Regions from separate parts of the Streptomyces sp. NPDC048270 genome, predicted to be linked through region 2. Evidence: riboswitches for the same ligand, from Rfam matches in the RefSeq annotation. Region 2 holds a riboswitch; each other region holds the start of a gene.
The links. Region 2 has a riboswitch for thiamine pyrophosphate ahead of thiO (glycine oxidase ThiO). Riboswitches for the same ligand answer to the same signal wherever they lie in the genome.
Positions count from the first base shown of each region.

Region 1: linked by a shared signal. The riboswitch ahead of thiC (phosphomethylpyrimidine synthase ThiC) and the one ahead of thiO (glycine oxidase ThiO) in region 2 are both predicted to bind thiamine pyrophosphate.
Region 3: linked by a shared signal. The riboswitch ahead of AB0D66_RS15895 (thiamine ABC transporter substrate-binding protein) and the one ahead of thiO (glycine oxidase ThiO) in region 2 are both predicted to bind thiamine pyrophosphate.

Region 1 covers NZ_JBEZLV010000002.1:280,641-286,300, forward strand. The annotation lists gene AB0D66_RS02750 (YibE/F family protein) at 1-1,157, opposite strand, end outside; TPP riboswitch at 1,230-1,375, shown strand; gene thiC (phosphomethylpyrimidine synthase ThiC) at 1,369-3,156, shown strand; gene AB0D66_RS02760 (hypothetical protein) at 3,248-4,054, opposite strand; gene AB0D66_RS02765 (metallophosphoesterase) at 4,205-5,446, opposite strand.
Region 2 covers NZ_JBEZLV010000009.1:33,532-39,191, reverse strand. The annotation lists gene AB0D66_RS10885 (hypothetical protein) at 1-562, opposite strand, end outside; gene metF (methylenetetrahydrofolate reductase [NAD(P)H]) at 614-1,528, opposite strand; gene thiE (thiamine phosphate synthase) at 1,613-2,260, opposite strand; gene AB0D66_RS10870 (Rv2175c family DNA-binding protein) at 2,337-2,702, opposite strand; gene AB0D66_RS10865 (FAD-dependent oxidoreductase) at 2,829-4,049, opposite strand; TPP riboswitch at 4,130-4,242, shown strand; gene thiO (glycine oxidase ThiO) at 4,240-5,409, shown strand; gene thiS (sulfur carrier protein ThiS) at 5,406-5,606, shown strand; gene AB0D66_RS10850 (thiazole synthase) at 5,612-5,660, shown strand, end outside.
Region 3 covers NZ_JBEZLV010000015.1:61,399-67,058, reverse strand. The annotation lists gene AB0D66_RS15900 (iron ABC transporter permease) at 1-560, opposite strand, end outside; gene AB0D66_RS15895 (thiamine ABC transporter substrate-binding protein) at 656-1,756, opposite strand; TPP riboswitch at 1,840-1,947, opposite strand; gene rlmN (23S rRNA (adenine(2503)-C(2))-methyltransferase RlmN) at 2,006-3,121, opposite strand; gene AB0D66_RS15885 (phosphatidate cytidylyltransferase) at 3,251-4,327, opposite strand; gene frr (ribosome recycling factor) at 4,327-4,884, opposite strand; gene pyrH (UMP kinase) at 4,970-5,660, opposite strand, start outside.

The DNA of each region.
Region 1 (5,660 bases), on a different contig from region 2:
AGCAGGAGCAGGGGGAGCGCGGCGCCCGCGTACGCCAGCACCAGGGTGTTGACCACCGACGCGATGTGGTCGCGGCCGATCCGGATGGCTGCCCGGTACAGGGCGCGCGGCCCCATCGAGGGGTCGGCCTGACGGAGTTCCCACACCGCCGAGGTCTGCGTGACCGTCACGTCGTCCAGGACGCCCAGCGAACCGATGATCACGCCTGCGAGCAGCAAACCGCTCATGTCGATGTCCGGGTAGAGCCCGTGGATCAGACCGGTGTTGTCGTCGGTGTTGCCGCTGAGGAACGCCCAGTCGATGAACAGCGAGCCCAGCAGTCCGATCAGGACCAGGGAGACGAGCGTGCCGAGGACGGCGACCGAGGTGCGGGCGGTCAGCCCGTGGCACATGTAGAGGGCGATGAGCATGATGGCGCTCGCCCCGATGACCGCGACGAGCAGCGGGTTCGACCCCTGCAGGATGGCCGGGAGGATGAAGAGGGTCAGCACGCCGAAGCTGATGACCAGGGCGATCAGCGCGAACAGTCCGCGCATCCGGCCGACCACGACCACCGCGACGGCGAAGATGGCCGCCAGCAGCGCCATGGGGAGCTTGCGGTTCACGTCGATCACCGAGTACTGGAGGTCCCGGGGGGCGTCCGGCGCGTAGGCGACCACGACCTCCTGGCCGTCCGTCAACTGCCGCGGTGCGCCGGGCTGGACGATCTCCACGAAGGTGCGGCCCTGGTCCGGCCCGGTGCCGACCTTCACGGTGGCCTTCTTGCACTCGCCGGTCTGAGCGGCCTGCGCCTCGCGGCCCTCGGGGGTCGAGGTGTCGCCGGTGGTCGGCACCTGCGAGGCGTTCACCGATTTGCAGTCGACGTGCTCGAGCGAGACGACCGTGCCCTGCTGGGTCTGGCGGTCGAAGCCGACGCCCGTGCGCTCGTGGGCGGGGGCGCCGCCCGGCCAGAGCACTGCCATGCCGACGAAGACGGCGGCGGCGAAGGGGATCAGCACGGCCGCGATGACCTTGCGCAGGTGCTTCGAGACGGGGGCCGCCGGGCCGTGGCCGTGACTGTGGGCATGGCCGGCGGAGTGCCCGGAACCCGAGTGCGCGTGGCCTGTGTGGCCAGAGGGATCCGTGGGCTCGGTGGGGGGCTGCGGCGAGGTCGTCACTGGCAGATCATCGCAAGAGATGAGGGGGCCCACTGTTCAGCACGCCCTAGATGACGCTAGCGTGGGGGCACCTTTGCACAACGCGGGAGCTCGGAGCACCGGGCTGAGAGGGCGCTGATCACCGTACGAGCATCACGGATGCGTACGGGAAGAGGCTGCGTCGACCGCCGAACCTGTTACCGGGTAATGCCGGCGTAGGGAGATAGGTCTCATGACCATTCAGGACGCACGCACGCCTGCCGTCAGCCAGGACACCGACGGCCAGACCGAGCGCCAGCCGGGCTGGCACAAGGGCTACGTGGCGGGCTCCCGCCCCGACATCCGGGTGCCGGTCCGCCAGGTCCACCTCACCAACGGCAAGGACGTGACGCTCTACGACACGTCCGGTCCGTACACCGACCCGCAGATCGAGACCGACGTGCGCCGCGGTCTCGCTCCGCTGCGCGAGAACTGGATCATCGGTCGCGGGGACACCGAGGAGTACGCGGGACGTCCCGTGCGCCCCGAGGACGACGGGATCAAGCACACGTCGCCGCGGGGCGGGCTCAAGAACCTCGACGCGGTCTTCCCGGGCCGTCCGCGCCAGCCCCGCCGGGGCCGCGGCGGCGCCGCCGTCACGCAGCTCGCGTACGCCCGCCGGGGCGAGATCACCCCGGAGATGGAGTACGTCGCGATCCGCGAGAACGTCTCCCCCGAGGTCGTCCGCGAGGAGATCGCCGCAGGTCGCGCGGTGCTTCCCGCGAACGTGAACCACCCCGAGATCGAGCCGATGATCATCGGCAAGCGGTTCCTGGTGAAGGTCAACGCCAACATCGGCAACTCCGCGGTCACCTCCTCCATCGAGGAGGAGGTCGACAAGATGACCTGGGCGACCAAGTGGGGCGCCGACACCGTCATGGACCTCTCGACGGGCCGCAACATCCACACCACGCGCGAGTGGGTGCTGCGCAACTCCCCCGTCCCGATCGGCACCGTCCCGCTCTACCAGGCGCTGGAGAAGGTCGACGGCCGCGCCGAGGACCTGACCTGGGAGATCTACAAGGACACGGTCATCGAGCAGGCCGAGCAGGGCGTCGACTACATGACGGTCCACGCCGGCGTGCTGCTGCCGTACGTCCCGCTGACCGCCCGCCGCAAGACCGGCATCGTCTCCCGCGGCGGATCGATCATGGCCGCGTGGTGCCTGGCGCACCACAAGGAGAACTTCCTCTACACGAACTTCGAGGAGCTCTGCGAGATCCTCGCGACGTACGACGTCACCTACTCGCTGGGTGACGGCCTGCGCCCCGGCTCCATCGCGGACGCCAACGACGCGGCGCAGTTCGCCGAGCTGAAGACGCTGGGCGAGCTGAACACCATCGCCAAGCGGCACAACGTCCAGACCATGATCGAGGGCCCGGGCCACGTCCCGATGCACAAGATCAAGGAGAACATCGACCTCCAGCAGGAGATCTGCGAGGAGGCGCCGTTCTACACGCTCGGCCCGCTGACCACCGACGTCGCGCCCGCGTACGACCACATCACCTCGGGCATCGGTGCCGCCATGATCGCCTGGTGGGGCACCGCGATGCTCTGCTACGTCACGCCCAAGGAGCACCTGGGCCTGCCCAACCGCGACGACGTCAAGACCGGCGTCATCACGTACAAGATCGCCGCGCACGCCGCGGACCTGGCCAAGGGGCACCCCGGAGCCCAGGAGTGGGACGACGCGCTGTCGGACGCCCGCTTCGAGTTCCGCTGGGAGGATCAGTTCAACCTGGCCCTCGACCCCGACACGGCGCGTGAGTTCCACGACGAGACCCTGCCCGCCGAGCCGGCCAAGACCGCGCACTTCTGCTCCATGTGCGGCCCGAAGTTCTGCTCGATGAAGATCTCGCAGGACATCCGCCGCGAGCACGGCGGCGACCTGAAGGCCGAGGAGATCCAGGCGGGCATGGCGGAGAAGTCCGCCGAGTTCGCTGCCTCGGGCAGCCGCGTCTACCTGCCGCTGGCCGACTGAGGCACCCCGTGCGCGAGGGCGCCCCTCCCGGCAGGTTGTGCCGGGAGGGGCGCCCTCGTTTCACGTGAAACATCGCCGCGTCGGGCGGGGCCTACTGCGGCTCGCGTTCCGGTCCGCCGAAGTCCGGGCTCGAGAAGTCCGGCGCTGTGTAGCCGGGCCGGGGGCTCTCCGAGGGTGATCCCGGGCTGGTGAAGTCAGGCGCCGTGTACCCCAGGTGGGGCATCCGGCTGCCGCGTCTGCGCGGGGCCGGCAGACCGGCTCCCGCGCTCGGGTCGGCCAGCGCGTCCCGCAGGAACGGCATGATGCCTCGCTCCAGCAGCGCGGTCCGCCAGGCTTCGCGGGCCCGCGCGACCTCGTCCGGCACCGCATCGGCCCCGTCCGCGGACACCTCGGTCGCGCCGTTGCGCACGGCCGTCACCAGCAGGCCGATCACGGCGAAGACCAGGGAGGCGACGGTGAGCACGCCGAAGAACGAGCCCGCCGTCAGCATGGTGTCGGCGAAGGCCGGTTCGGGCTCGATCAGTTTCAGGATGTAGCCCACCAGCAGGAAGATCAGCATGGCGGTGCCCGCCAGGACGGGTGCGAGGACCGCGATCACCGCGCCGAGGCCCGCGCCGCCCTGCCCGTCGGCTTCCTCCCCCGCGGTCCCGGGGGTGGAGAGGACCTCGTCGCGCCGTTCCTCGCGGACCTTCACGTAGTGGTCGTACTCGGTTGCGGCCGCTGCGGTCAGCAGGGCGCTGGCCCCCAGGGCCATGGTGCGCAGCTGTTCGGCGTTCAGGCGTTCGCCGAGGGCGGCGAGCTCGGGCCGTTCATGGGCGGTGCGCAGCGCCTCGTCGAGGAGCCGATCGAACTCCGGCCGGTCTTCGGTCAGCAGGTGCGGAGCGCTGGTCATGTGCATCCCCCGATGCTCCGTGGAGGCCGGTTTGCCCGCGTAGACCCGGGCGCCGGCACAAACGGAGGAGAGCCTGCTACGGATAGAGCGATGGTAGAGGGCCCACACACCAGGTTGACAGGGGCTTTCCAGAAATACCCCCTGCGTGACAAAGGCTCAGTCGCTCAAGGGAAGTTGCACGACCAGCAGTTTGCCCGCCATGGTGACGCCGCCGTCCATCGCGATGGCGAGCCCGTCCGCGTACACGTGGGGGCCGTCCACGGCCTCCGGTCCGCGGGACGCGTCGCCGTCCTCGGTGCCCACCTCGCCGAGCAGGTAGGGGATCGGGCTGTGCCCGTGCACGACGCGGCTGCCGCCGTAGGTACCGAGCAGCTCGCGTACGGCTCCGGGGCCGGTCTCCTCGTCGCGGAAGGCGAACCGCTTGGTGAACTTGCGGAAGAGGTCCCAGGTGATGTCGGCGTCGTTGCGGTTGAGCAGCTCGTGGATGGTGTCGTTGACGTCTTCGATCGAGTCGCCGTAGTCCAGGTAGGCCGTGGTGTCGGAGTGCAGGAGCAGGTGCCCTTCCTCCAGGACGGCCGCGTCCAGCCGGGACATCCACTGCAGGTGCACGTCCTGCAGGCGTTCCATGTCGGTGCGCTGGCCGCCGTTGAGCAGCCAGGCGGCCTGGAAGGTGGCGGTGCCGGCTCCGGAGGAGACGGGGGTGTCTCCGAACCGCTTGGCGCCGATGAGCAGCAGCTCGTGGTTGCCCATGAGGGCCTTGCAGTAGCCGCCGGCGGCCGCCGCCTCGGCGGACAGGCGCATGACGAGGTCGATCACGCCGATGCCGTCCGGGCCGCGGTCGGTGAAGTCGCCGAGGAACCACAGCCGGGCGTTGCCGGCGGACCAGCGGCGCTCCGCGTCGATGAGGCCCTGGGCGTGGAGTTCGGTGACGAGCTCGTCGAGGTAGCCGTGGACGTCGCCGACCACGTAGAGCGGGCCGGGGCCGGCGACCGCGGGGTCCTGGGGCACGTACTGGACCTGCACGGTGTCACCCGGGCCGCCGAGCGCGCCGCGCCCGATGACGGGCAGGTCGCGGTGGGTCGGGGTGTACCCCCCGAGGTCGTCGTCCTCGGGTTCCGGTTCCGCGACCTCGGGCACCTCGTGAGCCGCGTAGTGCGGGACGGGTGGCGCGGCGGGCGGGGTGGCCGGCTGCGGGGTGTAGCCCGGCTGCGGGGGCACGCTGAGCGCCCCGTCCTCGTAGTACGCCGGGTACTCGCCGTAGACGGGGGCTTCATCGGGCAGCCCGGCGGATACGGCGTACGGAGCGGGCTCGGTGACCGGCACCCGGAAGTCCCGCAGCGTTTCCGTCCGCATCGCGGGTCCCTGACCGGCCCCCTGAGTCATCGACCCCTCCACCACCGTCGCGCTGCCGTACACCTGCGGACCCTCCTGACCTCCAGGGAGGAGGGTCCGTGATGTCGTGCGCCCATCATAGGAATGCGGCTCGCGCTGTGTGACGCACCAGGGGTGGTGAATCCTGTCCGGAGCCGATCGTTCCTACCGTTTCATCCCGATATCTGTGTTCCTGAAATCCTGGACGGGGCCAAAGGTCCCGTCCAGGAAGTGTGGGGCG
Region 2 (5,660 bases):
CGTAGTACGCGGCGTACTGGTGGGCGTCCTGCTCGGCCGTGGTGAACGGCGAGGCGAACGCGGCCGTCTGGCCCGCGTCGGCGGTGGGCGCGAAGCTCTGTATCCCGTACGAACCGGTGTCCTCGGGCATCGGCTGCGGGCTGTAGACCTCGTCGGCGGCGGTCTGGAACTGCCGCTCGGACACGCGGTCTTCGCCCGCTTCCGGGGCTCCGTCCGCACCCCCGTACTCCAGCGCGGTGACCTCGAGTGCCGGTTCCGGACGCGGACCGCCGGAGCGGCGGCGGCTGGACTGCCGTACGGGCTCCCCGCCGCGGCGCAGCGCCCAGCCGGCCACGAAGCCCTTGCGGAAGGAGAGCGTCACCAGGGTCTGGCCCACGGCGAACGCGGCCGCGCCGGCGCCGATGACCGGCACCGACGGCAGGATGACCCCGGCGACCACGCCGAGGAAGCCGGTGAAGGCGAGCAGGCGCCAGCGGAGCCGGGCCTTGTACTGCATCAGGACCTCGGCAAGCAACCACAGCGCGACGAAGCCGAACGCGATGTAGAGGACCGTCATACCCATGCATGGCCCCTCTCGGTACGGCCGACCGCCCAGGGAACGGGGGCCCGCCGGTCAGGCCCGCTGGTGCAGGCCCAGGTTCTCGTAGATCTCGAGAGTCGCCGTGGAGTTGTTCAGCGTGATGAAGTGCAGCCCTGGGACACCCTCGGACAGCAGCCGCGCGCAGAACTCCGTGGCGAACTCGATGCCAATGGAGCGTACAGCGGCCGCGTCGTCCTTGACGGCGAGCATGCGCTCTTTCACGTCCGCGGGGAAGACCGCGGTGCTCAGTTGGGGCAGCCGGTCGAGCTGCTTGATACCCACAACAGGCATGACCTCGGGGATGATCGGGGTGTCGCAGCCCGCCTTTTCGACGCTGTCGCGCAGCCGCAGATAATTCTCCGGATCGAAGAACATCTGGGTGATCGCATAGTCGGCGCCCGCGCGGCACTTGTCCACGAAATGCCGGATGTCCGTATCCCAGTCCGTCGAGCGCGGGTGCATCTCGGGGAAGGCGGCGACGCCGACGCAGAAGTCGCCGGACTCCTTGAGCAGTCGGACCAGGTCGGCGGCGAAGTGCACGCCCTCCGGATGCGCCACCCACTCGGCCATCGGGTCGCCCGGCGGGTCACCGCGCAGGGCGAGCATGTTGCGGATGCCGGCGTCGGCGAACTGGCCGATGACGTGGCGCAGCTCGGCGATGGAGTGGTCCACGGCGGTGAGGTGGGCGACCGGGGTCAGGGTGGTGTCCGAGGCGATCTGCTCGGTGGCCTTGACGGTGCCGCCGCGGGTGGAGCCGCCGGCTCCGTAGGTCACGGAGACGAAGCTCGGGGAGACCGCCTCGACCCGCCGCAGCGCGTTCCAGAGGTTGCGTTCGCCCTTCTCCGTCTTGGGGGCCCAGAACTCGAACGAGTACGAGCGCCCGGACGCGAGGAGGTCGCGGACCGTGTGCGCACGGTCCGACCAGGTGGAAGCGGTACCAGAGGCCATACGGGCAGGTTAGACGCGGGCCGCCGGAGGCCGAAGCGCTGTCCGCCTTTTGGACACGTTTTTGGACACCCTCCGGCGCCGGGGTCAGGCCTGGTCGAGGCGGGCGCGGACCCGCTTGGCAAGTTCCGCCGCGGCGGCGCCGGGGTCGGCGGCCTCGGTGAGGGCGCGCACGACGACGACGCGGGTGGCTCCGGCGTCCAGCACCTCGTCCAGATTGGCGCTGTCGATGCCGCCGATCGCGAACCAGGGCCGGTCCTGCTCGAGCGAGGCCGCGTACCGGACGAGCCCGAGGCCGGGGGCGTGGCGGCCGGGCTTGGTGGGGGTGGGCCAGCAGGGGCCGGTGCAGAAGTAGTCCACGCCGGGCTCGGCCACGGCGGCGTCGACCTCGGACTCGGCGTGACAGGAGCGGCCGATGAGCACGGAGTCGGGGCCGCCGAGGATGGCGCGGGCGGCGGGCACGGGGATGTCGCCCTGGCCCAGGTGGAGGACGTGGGAGCCGATGGCGTGGGCGACGTCGGCGCGGTCGTTCACGGCGAGCAGCTTGCCGTGGCGGCGGGCGGCCTCGGCGAACACCTGGAGGTGTTCGAGCTCCTCGCCCGCCTCCATGCCCTTGTCCCGGAGCTGGACGATGTCCACGCCGCCGGCCAGTACGGCGTCGAGGAACTCGGGGAGGTCACCCTGCCGCTTGCGGGCGTCCGTGCACAGGTAGAGCCGGGCGTCGGACAGCTGCATGGGTGTACCCCCCGTGATGGAGGCGGTGTACGGGCCCCGGGGCCCGTACACCGCGGTGGAGCGGATGCGGATCAGGTCAGAGGGCGAGCGCCTGAGCGCGGCGCTTGACCTCCGTGCCGCGATTCTCGCTCAGCGCCTGGGCGGGGGTGCCGGGCAGGGTCGGGTCCGCCGTGAAGAGCCACTCCAGGATCTCCTCGTCGGAGAAGCCGTCGTCGCGCAGCACGGTCAGCAGGCCGACGAGGCCCTTGACGACCTTGTCGCCGTCGATGAAGGGGGCCGGTACCTGCAGGGCGCGGTTCTCGCCCCGGCGTACGGCGATGAGCTGCCCCTCCTTGACCATCTGGCGGACCCGGGTCACCTCGATGTCGAGCATCTCCGCGATGTCGGGGAGGTACAGCCACGAGGGGACAAGGGCATCGATCTTTGCGTCAATCTCGGTCACGGGGACAAGCCTGCCACCTCGGATCGGCCGCCGGTACCGGGGCGACCCGTCCGTGGCCGCGGCGCTCCGCCCCGTACCCGCGGTTCGGCCGTCCGCGGGCGCGGCCGGGGCGGAGCCTGCCGTCCGTCAGGCCGCGGCCGACTTGAGGGCGATCGCCGGGTCGCGGACCTTGGCCGGGTCCAGCGGCGCCCCCGTCTCGATCAGCTTGCGGCCCTGCGCGAGGTCGCGGGGGCGGCCGACGGCCAGCAGTGCGACCAGGGCGCCGTCCTTCAGCCAGCACACGGACCAGGCCGGCTCCCCCGGGTCGCCCCGCCACAGCAGGGTGTCGGCCCCGCCGTGGTGGCCGGCGTACTGGACGAAGCGCCCGAACTGCTCGGACCAGAAGTACGGCACCGGGTCGTAGGCCTCGGCCGGCTCCGCGGCCAGGATGTTCGCGGCGACCGTCCGCGGCCCCTGGAGCGCGTTGTCCCAGTGGTGCACGAGCAGCCGGGCCCCGTAGCGGGCCGACGGGAAGGAGGCGCAGTCGCCGACCGCGTACACCCCGGGCAGCGAGGTGCGCAGGTGGGCGTCGGCGGTGACCGAGCCGTCGGGGCCGAGCGATACGCCGGTCCCGGCCAGCCAGCCGGTGGCGGGGCGGGCGCCGATGCCCACCACGACCGCGCCGGCCGGCAGGGCCCGCCCGTCCGCGAGCAGCACCCGGTCCCCGTCGATCCCGGCGACCTTCGCGCCGGTGACCAGCTCGGCGCCCGCCTCCGCGTACCAGCGGGCCATGGGCTCGGCGACCTCCGCGGGCAGCGCGCCCGCCAGGACCCGGTCCGCGGCCTCGACCACGGTCACCTCGCAGCCCGCCTCCCGGGCCGCGGTGGCGAACTCCGCGCCGATCCAGCCCGCCCCGACGACCACGATCGAGGGCGCGGCCGCCAGTACGGGGCGCAGCCGCTCGGCGTCGTCCAGGGTGCGCAGCAGGTGCACGCCCGGGACCCCGTCGGTGCCGGGCAGGGTCAGCGGCTGGGCGCCGGTGGCCAGGACGAGGACGCCGTACGGGACCGGTCCGGCCTCGGTGTCCAGTTCGCGTGCGGCGGCCCGGAGCCCGGTGACCTCCGTGCCGAGCCTCAGCTCGATGTCCAGCGCTTCGAAGTCCACGTCGAAGGCGGAGTCCTCGGCCTTGCCGAGCAGGACCGCCTTGGACAGCGGGGGCCGGTCGTAGGGCTGGTGGGGCTCGGCGCCCAGCAGGGTCACCGGTCCGGTGAATCCGCGCTCGCGCAGGGCGACCGCGGTCTGCACACCGGCCATTCCGGCGCCGACGATCACGACGCCGCTCTCAGTCTGTTCCGTCTGCTCGTTCACCCGGCCACCCTAATCACCTGACGACTCGTCAGGAATAGGTGCCCCTTACCCGGTGTCGGCGGCGGGGTTAGTCTGGCCACCGTACCTATCGCGGGAGTCCGGGCGCACCGGGCTGAGAGGGAGGCTGGACGGCCTCCGACCGTACGAACCTGATCCGGGTCATGCCGGCGAAGGGAGGGGCTGGACGCCCATGCACTCATCTCGAAAGGGATCCGACGTCCTCGTCATCGGGGGCGGGATCATCGGGCTCGTCACCGCCTGGCGGGCCGCCCGGCGGGGCCTCGGCACCGTACTGGCCGACCCCGCCCCCGGCGGCGGGGCCGCCCAGGTCGCGGCGGGGATGCTCGCCCCGGTCACGGAGCTGCACTACGGCGAGGAGGCCCTGCTGGGCCTGGGCCTCGCCTCCGCCGCACGCTATCCGGGGTTCGCCGCCGAGCTCGCCGAGGCGAGCGGCGGGGTGGACATCGGCTACCGCGCCTGCGGCACCCTGGCCGTCGCCCTCGACGCCGACGACCGGCTCCACCTGCGCGAGCTGCACGCCCTCCAGCGCCGCTGCGGCCTGGACTCGGAGTGGCTCACCGGCCGCGAGTGCCGCCGCCTGGAGCCGATGCTGGCCCCGGGCGTGCGCGGCGGGCTGCGCGTGGACGGCGACCACCAGGTCGACCCCCGCCGGCTCGCGGCCGCCCTGCTGGCCGCGTGCGAGCGGGCCGGCGTGGACGTCCGGCGGGCGAGCGCGGAGCGGCTGCTGGTCACCGCGGACCGGGCGGCCGGCGCCGTCCTCGACGACGGTACGGAGCTGCGCGCGGACCAGGTGGTGCTGGCGGCGGGCTCGCTCAGCGGCCGGCTGGCGGGCGTACCGGCCGAGGTGGTGGCACCCGTACGACCGGTGAAGGGGCAGGTGCTGCGCCTGTCCGTGCCCCCCGCCTACGCGCCGTTCCTGTCGCGGACGGTCCGGGCCGTCGTGCGCGGCAGCCACGTCTACCTGGTGCCGCGGGAGAACGGCGAGCTCGTCATCGGCGCCACCAGCGAGGAACTCGGCTGGGACACCACGGTCACCGCGGGCGGGGTCTACGAACTCCTGCGCGACGCCCACGAGCTGGTGCCCGGCATCACCGAACTCCCGCTGGTGGAGACCCGGGCGGGGCTGCGCCCCGGCTCGCCCGACAACGCGCCGATGCTCGGCCCGACCGACCTGCCGGGCCTGCACCTGGCCACGGGCCACTACCGCAACGGGGTGCTGCTGACCCCGCTCACCGGCGAGGTCATGGCGGACCTGCTGACCACCGGCGAACTGCCGCCGATCGCCCGCCCCTTCACCCCCCGCCGGTTCTCCGCCGCACGTCAGGAGTCGTACGCATGACCATCTCCGTCAACGGCGAGCCGCGCGAGGTCGCGGCCGGCACCACGCTCGACGCGGTGGTCGCCACCCTGACCGCGGCGCCCTCCGGGGTCGCCGCCGCCCTCAACGAGACCGTGGTCCCGCGCGGGCAGTGGCCGGCCACGCCGGTGGGCGACGGCGACCGGGTCGAGGTCCTCACCGCGGTCCAGGGAGGCTGAGCGGCATGGCGGACGACCTCTTCGCACTCGGCGGCCGCACCTTCTCCTCCCGCC
Region 3 (5,660 bases), on a different contig from region 2:
AGCGAGGCCGCGGCCACGGCCGGGGCCAGCGCGGGCAGCGTCACCCGCCGCCAGGCGGCGAAGCGGCCGGCGCCCAGGACCCGGGCGGCCTCTTCCTGGCGGGGGTCGAGCTGGGCCCACAGTCCGCCGACCGTGCGGACGACGACGGCGTAGTTGAAGAAGACGTGCGCGAGGAGGATCGCCCAGACGGTGGTGTCGAGCCGGACGCCCGCCAGCTCGTCGAGCAGCCCGCCCCGGCCGACGAGCGCGAGGAAGGCGGTGCCGACCACCACGGTCGGCAGGACGAACGGGACGGTCACCAGGGCCCGGAGCACCTGCTTGCCGGGGAACTCGAAGCGCGCGAAGGCGTAGGCGCCGGGGAGCGCGATCAGCAGGGTGAGCGCGGTGGAGGCGAGCGCCTGCCAGGTGGTGAACCAGAGCACGTCGGCGATGTCGGGCCGGGTCGGCACCTCGCCGATCCTCCCGAGCTGCCAGCCGGCGTCCGTCTTGAGGCCCCGCCCGACGATCGAGGCCACGGGATAGGCGAAGAACAGCCCGAAGAAGGCGAGGGGCACGGCCATCAGGGCGAGCCGTACGGCCAGGGCCCGGCCGCCTTCGCGGGGGCCGGGGACCGGCGCGGCGCCCCCCGGCGCCGCGCCCGTTCCCTTGGTGCCGCCTACTTCACGACGAGCGAGGTCCATGCCTTGACCCACTGCTCACGGTTCTTGGCGATGGTCTCGGGAGCCACGTTCTCGGGCTTGTCGACCACCACGCCGTGCTTGGTGAACAGCTCCGGCAGGGCGGCGTCCTTCGTCACGGGGTTCACGAACATCTGGAGCGGCATGTCCTCCTGGAACTTCTTGCTGATCAGGAAGTCCACGAGGGCCTTGCCGCCCTCCTCGTTCTTCGCGCCCTTCAGCAGGCCGGCGAACTCGGTCTGGCGGAAGCAGGTGCCGGTGGCGACACCCGTCGGGGCCTCGGCCGGCTGCGGCTCGGCGTACAGCACCTCGACCGGCGGGCTGGAGGCGTAGGAGACCACCAGCGGGCGGTCGCCCTTGGCCTTCTTGCCGCCCGCGGAGCCGGAGAAGCGCTCGTTGTAGGCCTGCTCCCAGCCGTCGACGACCTCGACGCCGTTGGCCTTGAGCTTGCTCCAGTAGTCCTTCCAGCCCTCGTCGCCGTACTTGCCGACGGTGGCGAGCAGGAAGCCGAGGCCCGGCGAGGAGGTCGCGGCGTTCTCGGTGACCAGCAGGTTCTTGTACTCCGGCTTGACCAGGTCGTCCAGCGTCTGCGGCGGGGCGATCTTCTTGTCGGCGAAGTAGGCCTTGTCGTAGTTGACGCAGATGTCGCCGGAGTCGATCGGGGTGACCCGGTGCTCCTTGTCGAGCTGGAACTCCGGCTTCACCCCGCCCAGGCCCTTGGCCTCGTACGGCGTGAAGATGCCGTTGTCGAGGGCGCGCGAGAGCAGGGTGTTGTCCACGCCGAAGAAGACGTCGCCGCGGGGGGTGCCCTTGGTGAGGATCTCCTGGTTGAGCGCCGCGCCGGCGTCCCCGGACTTCAGGACCTTGACGGTGTAGCCGCTCTGCTGCTCGAACTCCTTGAGGACCGCGTCGGTCACGTTGAAGGAGTCGTGGGAGACGAGCGTGACGGTCTTGGACTTCGGGGCGTCGCTCGCGCCCGCGTTCTTGTCCTTGGCGTCGCCGCCGCCGCAGGCGCTGAGCGTGGTGACGCCCAGCGCGGCCGCGAGCGCGGCGCCCGCGATCTTCTTGGTGGTGCTCACTGGTGATTCCTCCTGGATGACCAGGAGAAGACGCGGCCCTGCCCGGCGCTCTGTGGGAGCGGACGCCGGGCAGGGCGCAACAGCATGAGTGGTGACCGAACTTCCTACCCCGAATGACCGGGGCGAGGTTCAGAGGGTCTGCGGTGACGGAACCGCACTCTCAGCGCTGTGGCGCTCCCCTGTCGGAATATGAAATTGGTTCGGCCACAGGGTACCCCGTGGCCGAATAGAGGCCTCTCGCGGCGGAAACTAGCGCTCCGAGGCGGCGAGCTGGCCGCACGCGCCGTCGATCTCCTGGCCGCGGGTGTCCCGAACGGTGACGGGCACCCCGTGCCGGGCGATGGCCTCGACGAAGGCCTTCTCGTCCTCGGGCCGCGAGGCGGTCCACTTGGAGCCCGGCGTCGGGTTCAGCGGAATCAGGTTGACGTGGACGCGCTTGCCCTTGAGCAGCTTGCCCAGCAGGTCGCCGCGCCAGGCCTGGTCGTTGATGTCGCGGATCAGGGCGTACTCGATGGAGATCCGGCGGCCGGACTTCTCGGCGTACTCCCAGGCCGCGTCCAGCACCTCGCGGACGTTCCAGCGGGTGTTCACGGGGACCAGGGTGTCGCGCAGCTCGTCGTCGGGGGCGTGCAGCGAGACCGCGAGACGGCACTTGAAGCCCTCGTCGGCGAAGCGCAGCATGGCCGGGACCAGGCCGACGGTGGAGACCGTGATGCCGCGCTGCGACAGGCCGAGGCCGTCGGGCTCCGGGTCGGTGAGGCGGCGGATGGCGCCGACCACGCGGTTGTAGTTGGCCAGCGGCTCGCCCATGCCCATGAAGACGATGTTCGACAGGCGGGCCGGGCCGCCGGGGACCTCGCCGTCGCGCAGCGCGCGCATGCCGTCGACGATCTGGTGCACGATCTCGGCGGTGGAGAGGTTGCGGTCCAGACCGGCCTGGCCGGTGGCGCAGAACGGGCAGTTCATGCCGCAGCCGGCCTGCGAGGAGATGCACATGGTGACCCGGTCGGGGTAGCGCATCAGCACGGACTCGACGAGCGTGCCGTCGTGCAGCTTCCACAGGGTCTTGCGCGTGGTGTCGTTGTCGCAGCTGATGTGCCGCAGGACGTTCATCAGGTCGGGGAGCAGCTCCTGCTGGAGCTTCTCCCGCGAGCCCGCCGGGATGTCGGTCCACTCGGCCGGGTCGTGCGCGTAGCGCGCGAAGTAGTGCTGGGAGAGCTGCTTGGCCCGGAACGGCTTCTCGCCGATCGCGGCGACCGCCTCGCGGCGTTCGGCCGGGGTCATGTCGGCGAGGTGCCGGGGCGGCCGCTTCGCTCCGCGGGGCGCGACGAAGGTGAGCTCACCGGGAACGGGACGGGGGGCCATGCGGTACTCCTCAGTACGACGAGGTGGGGGGTCACCCCGCGCGTGCAGGGCCGGTCCGCGGCTCGGCCGCGCGACGGAAAGGGCGCGCCACGTCCACGCGGCGCGCCCTCCAGGATAACCCGAGCCCTGTCAGCCGGTTCCGACGAAGGCCGCCAGCAGCAGCCACACCACCGGGGCGGTCGGCAGCAGCGAGTCCAGCCGGTCCATGATGCCGCCGTGGCCCGGGAGCAGGGTGCCCATGTCCTTGATGCCCAGGTCGCGCTTGATCATCGACTCGCCGAGGTCGCCCAGCGTGGCGCTGACCGCGACCGCCAGCCCCAGCAGCAGCCCCTGCCACCACGAGCCGCCGTCGATCAGGAACTCCATGCACAGCGCGCCGGCCGCCATCGCGAACGCCACCGCGCCGAACAACCCCTCGCGGGTCTTCCCGGGGCTGATGCGCGGCGCGAGCTTGGTCTTGCCGAAGCGCCAGCCGACGGCGTAAGCCCCGGTGTCGCTGACCACCGTCAGCACCAGGAAGGTGACCACGCGCTGCGGCCCGTCCTCGGCGGTGAGCAGCATGGCGACGAAGGTGGCCAGGAAGGGCACGTAGAACGCGGCGAAGACACCCGCCGTGACGTCCTTGAGGTAGTCCTCGGGCGGTTCGGTCATCCGCCAGACCAGGACGGCGAGGGCCGTCAGGGCCATGGCCACCCAGGCGCCCTCGGCTCCCCGGACGTATCCGGCGATGACCATGGCCGCGCCGCCGACGGCGAGCGGGACCAGCGGGGCCTTGATGCCCTTCTTCTCCTGCAGCCGGGAGGTCAGCTCCCACAGGCCCACGACGACCGCCACGACGATGACGCCGACGAAGACCGCCTTGACGATGAACAGCGACGCGAAGATCACCGCGCCGAGGCCGACGCCGACCCCTATGGCGGCGCGCAGGTCCCTCCCCGCCCGCTTCTTCGGCGGCGGAGGCGAGGCGTCCTGCGGTGCCTGCGAAGGCGGGGGCGGGGGGCTGGGCATGGGCTCCTGCGGCGGCGTTTCGGCGCGGAAGAGGGGGCCGCCGTCCGCGGCGGCCCCCCGATCGCGTGCTTCCCGGTCGTCGAAGTCACGGCCGGCGGCATCGGGCACGATGGGCATGGGCCGAGTGTGCGGGCCCACCTGCGCATCGTATGCGGGACCCGCCGGAACCGGCTCCGGCTGCCAGGAAGAGTCGTTCATCAGACTTCGAGGAGCTCGGCTTCCTTGTGCTTCAGGAGCTCGTCCACCTGCGCGACGTACTTCGCGGTGGTGTCGTCGAGCTCCTTCTCCGCGCGGCGCACCTCGTCCTCGCCGGCCTCCTTGTCCTTGATCAGCTTGTCAAGGGCGTCCTTCGCCTTGCGGCGGATGGAGCGGATGGAGACCTTGGAGTCCTCGGCCTTGTTCTTGGCGACCTTGATGTACTCCTTGCGGCGGTCCTGCGTCAGCTCGGGGAAGGTCACCCGGATGATGCTGCCGTCGTTGCTCGGGTTGACACCGAGGTCGGAGTCGCGGATGGCCTGCTCGATGTTGCGCAGGGCGCTCTTGTCGAACGGGGTCACGATCGCCATGCGCGGCTCGGGGACCGAGAAGGAGGCGAGCTGGTTGATGGGCGTGATGGCGCCGTAGTAGTCCGCCACGATCTTGTTGAACATCGCCGGGTGCGCACGACCGGTGCGAATCGCGGCGAAGTCTTCCTTGGCGACGACGACGGCCTTTTCCATCTTCTCCTCGGCCTCGAGGAGGATCTCTTCGGTCACCACGTGCTCCTGCATGTCTTGAATGGATGGTTCAGGCGGGCATGACGGGCGGGGCCGGTCCGGGCTCGGTCCGGCAGCGGACTGCTCAGGCCCGGGTTCCCTGGTCGCTGACGAGCGTGCCGATCTTCTCACCCTTGACGGCGCGGGCGATATTGCCCTCGGCGAGCAGTTCGAAGACGAGGATCGGCAGCTTGTTGTCGCGGCACAGCGTGATGGCGGTGGCGTCCGCGACCTTCAGATCGCGGGAGAGGACCTCGCCGTACTCCAGCGCGTCGAACTTCACCGCGTCCGGGTTCTTCTTCGGGTCGGAGTCATAGACCCCGTCGACCCCGTTCTTGCCCATGAGCAGGGCTTCGGCGTCGATCTCCAGGGCGCGCTGGGCGGCCGTGGTGTCGGTGGAGAAGTAGGGCATGCCCATGCCGGCGCCGAAGATGACGACACGGCCCTTCTCCAGGTGCCGTACGGCGCGCAGCGGGATGTAGGGCTCCGCGACCTGGCCCATGGTGATGGCGGTCTGCACGCGGGAGTCGATGCCCTCCTTCTCCAGGAAGTCCTGGAGTGCGAGGCAGTTCATCACGGTGCCGAGCATGCCCATGTAGTCGGACCGCGCCCGGTCCATGCCGCGCTGCTGGAGCTCGGCGCCGCGGAAGAAGTTCCCGCCGCCGATCACGACGGCGATCTCCGCGCCGTCACGGACCACCGCGGCGATCTCGCGCGCGATGGCGTGGACGACGTCGGGGTCGACGCCCAGTCCTCTGCCACCCGAGAAGGCCTCG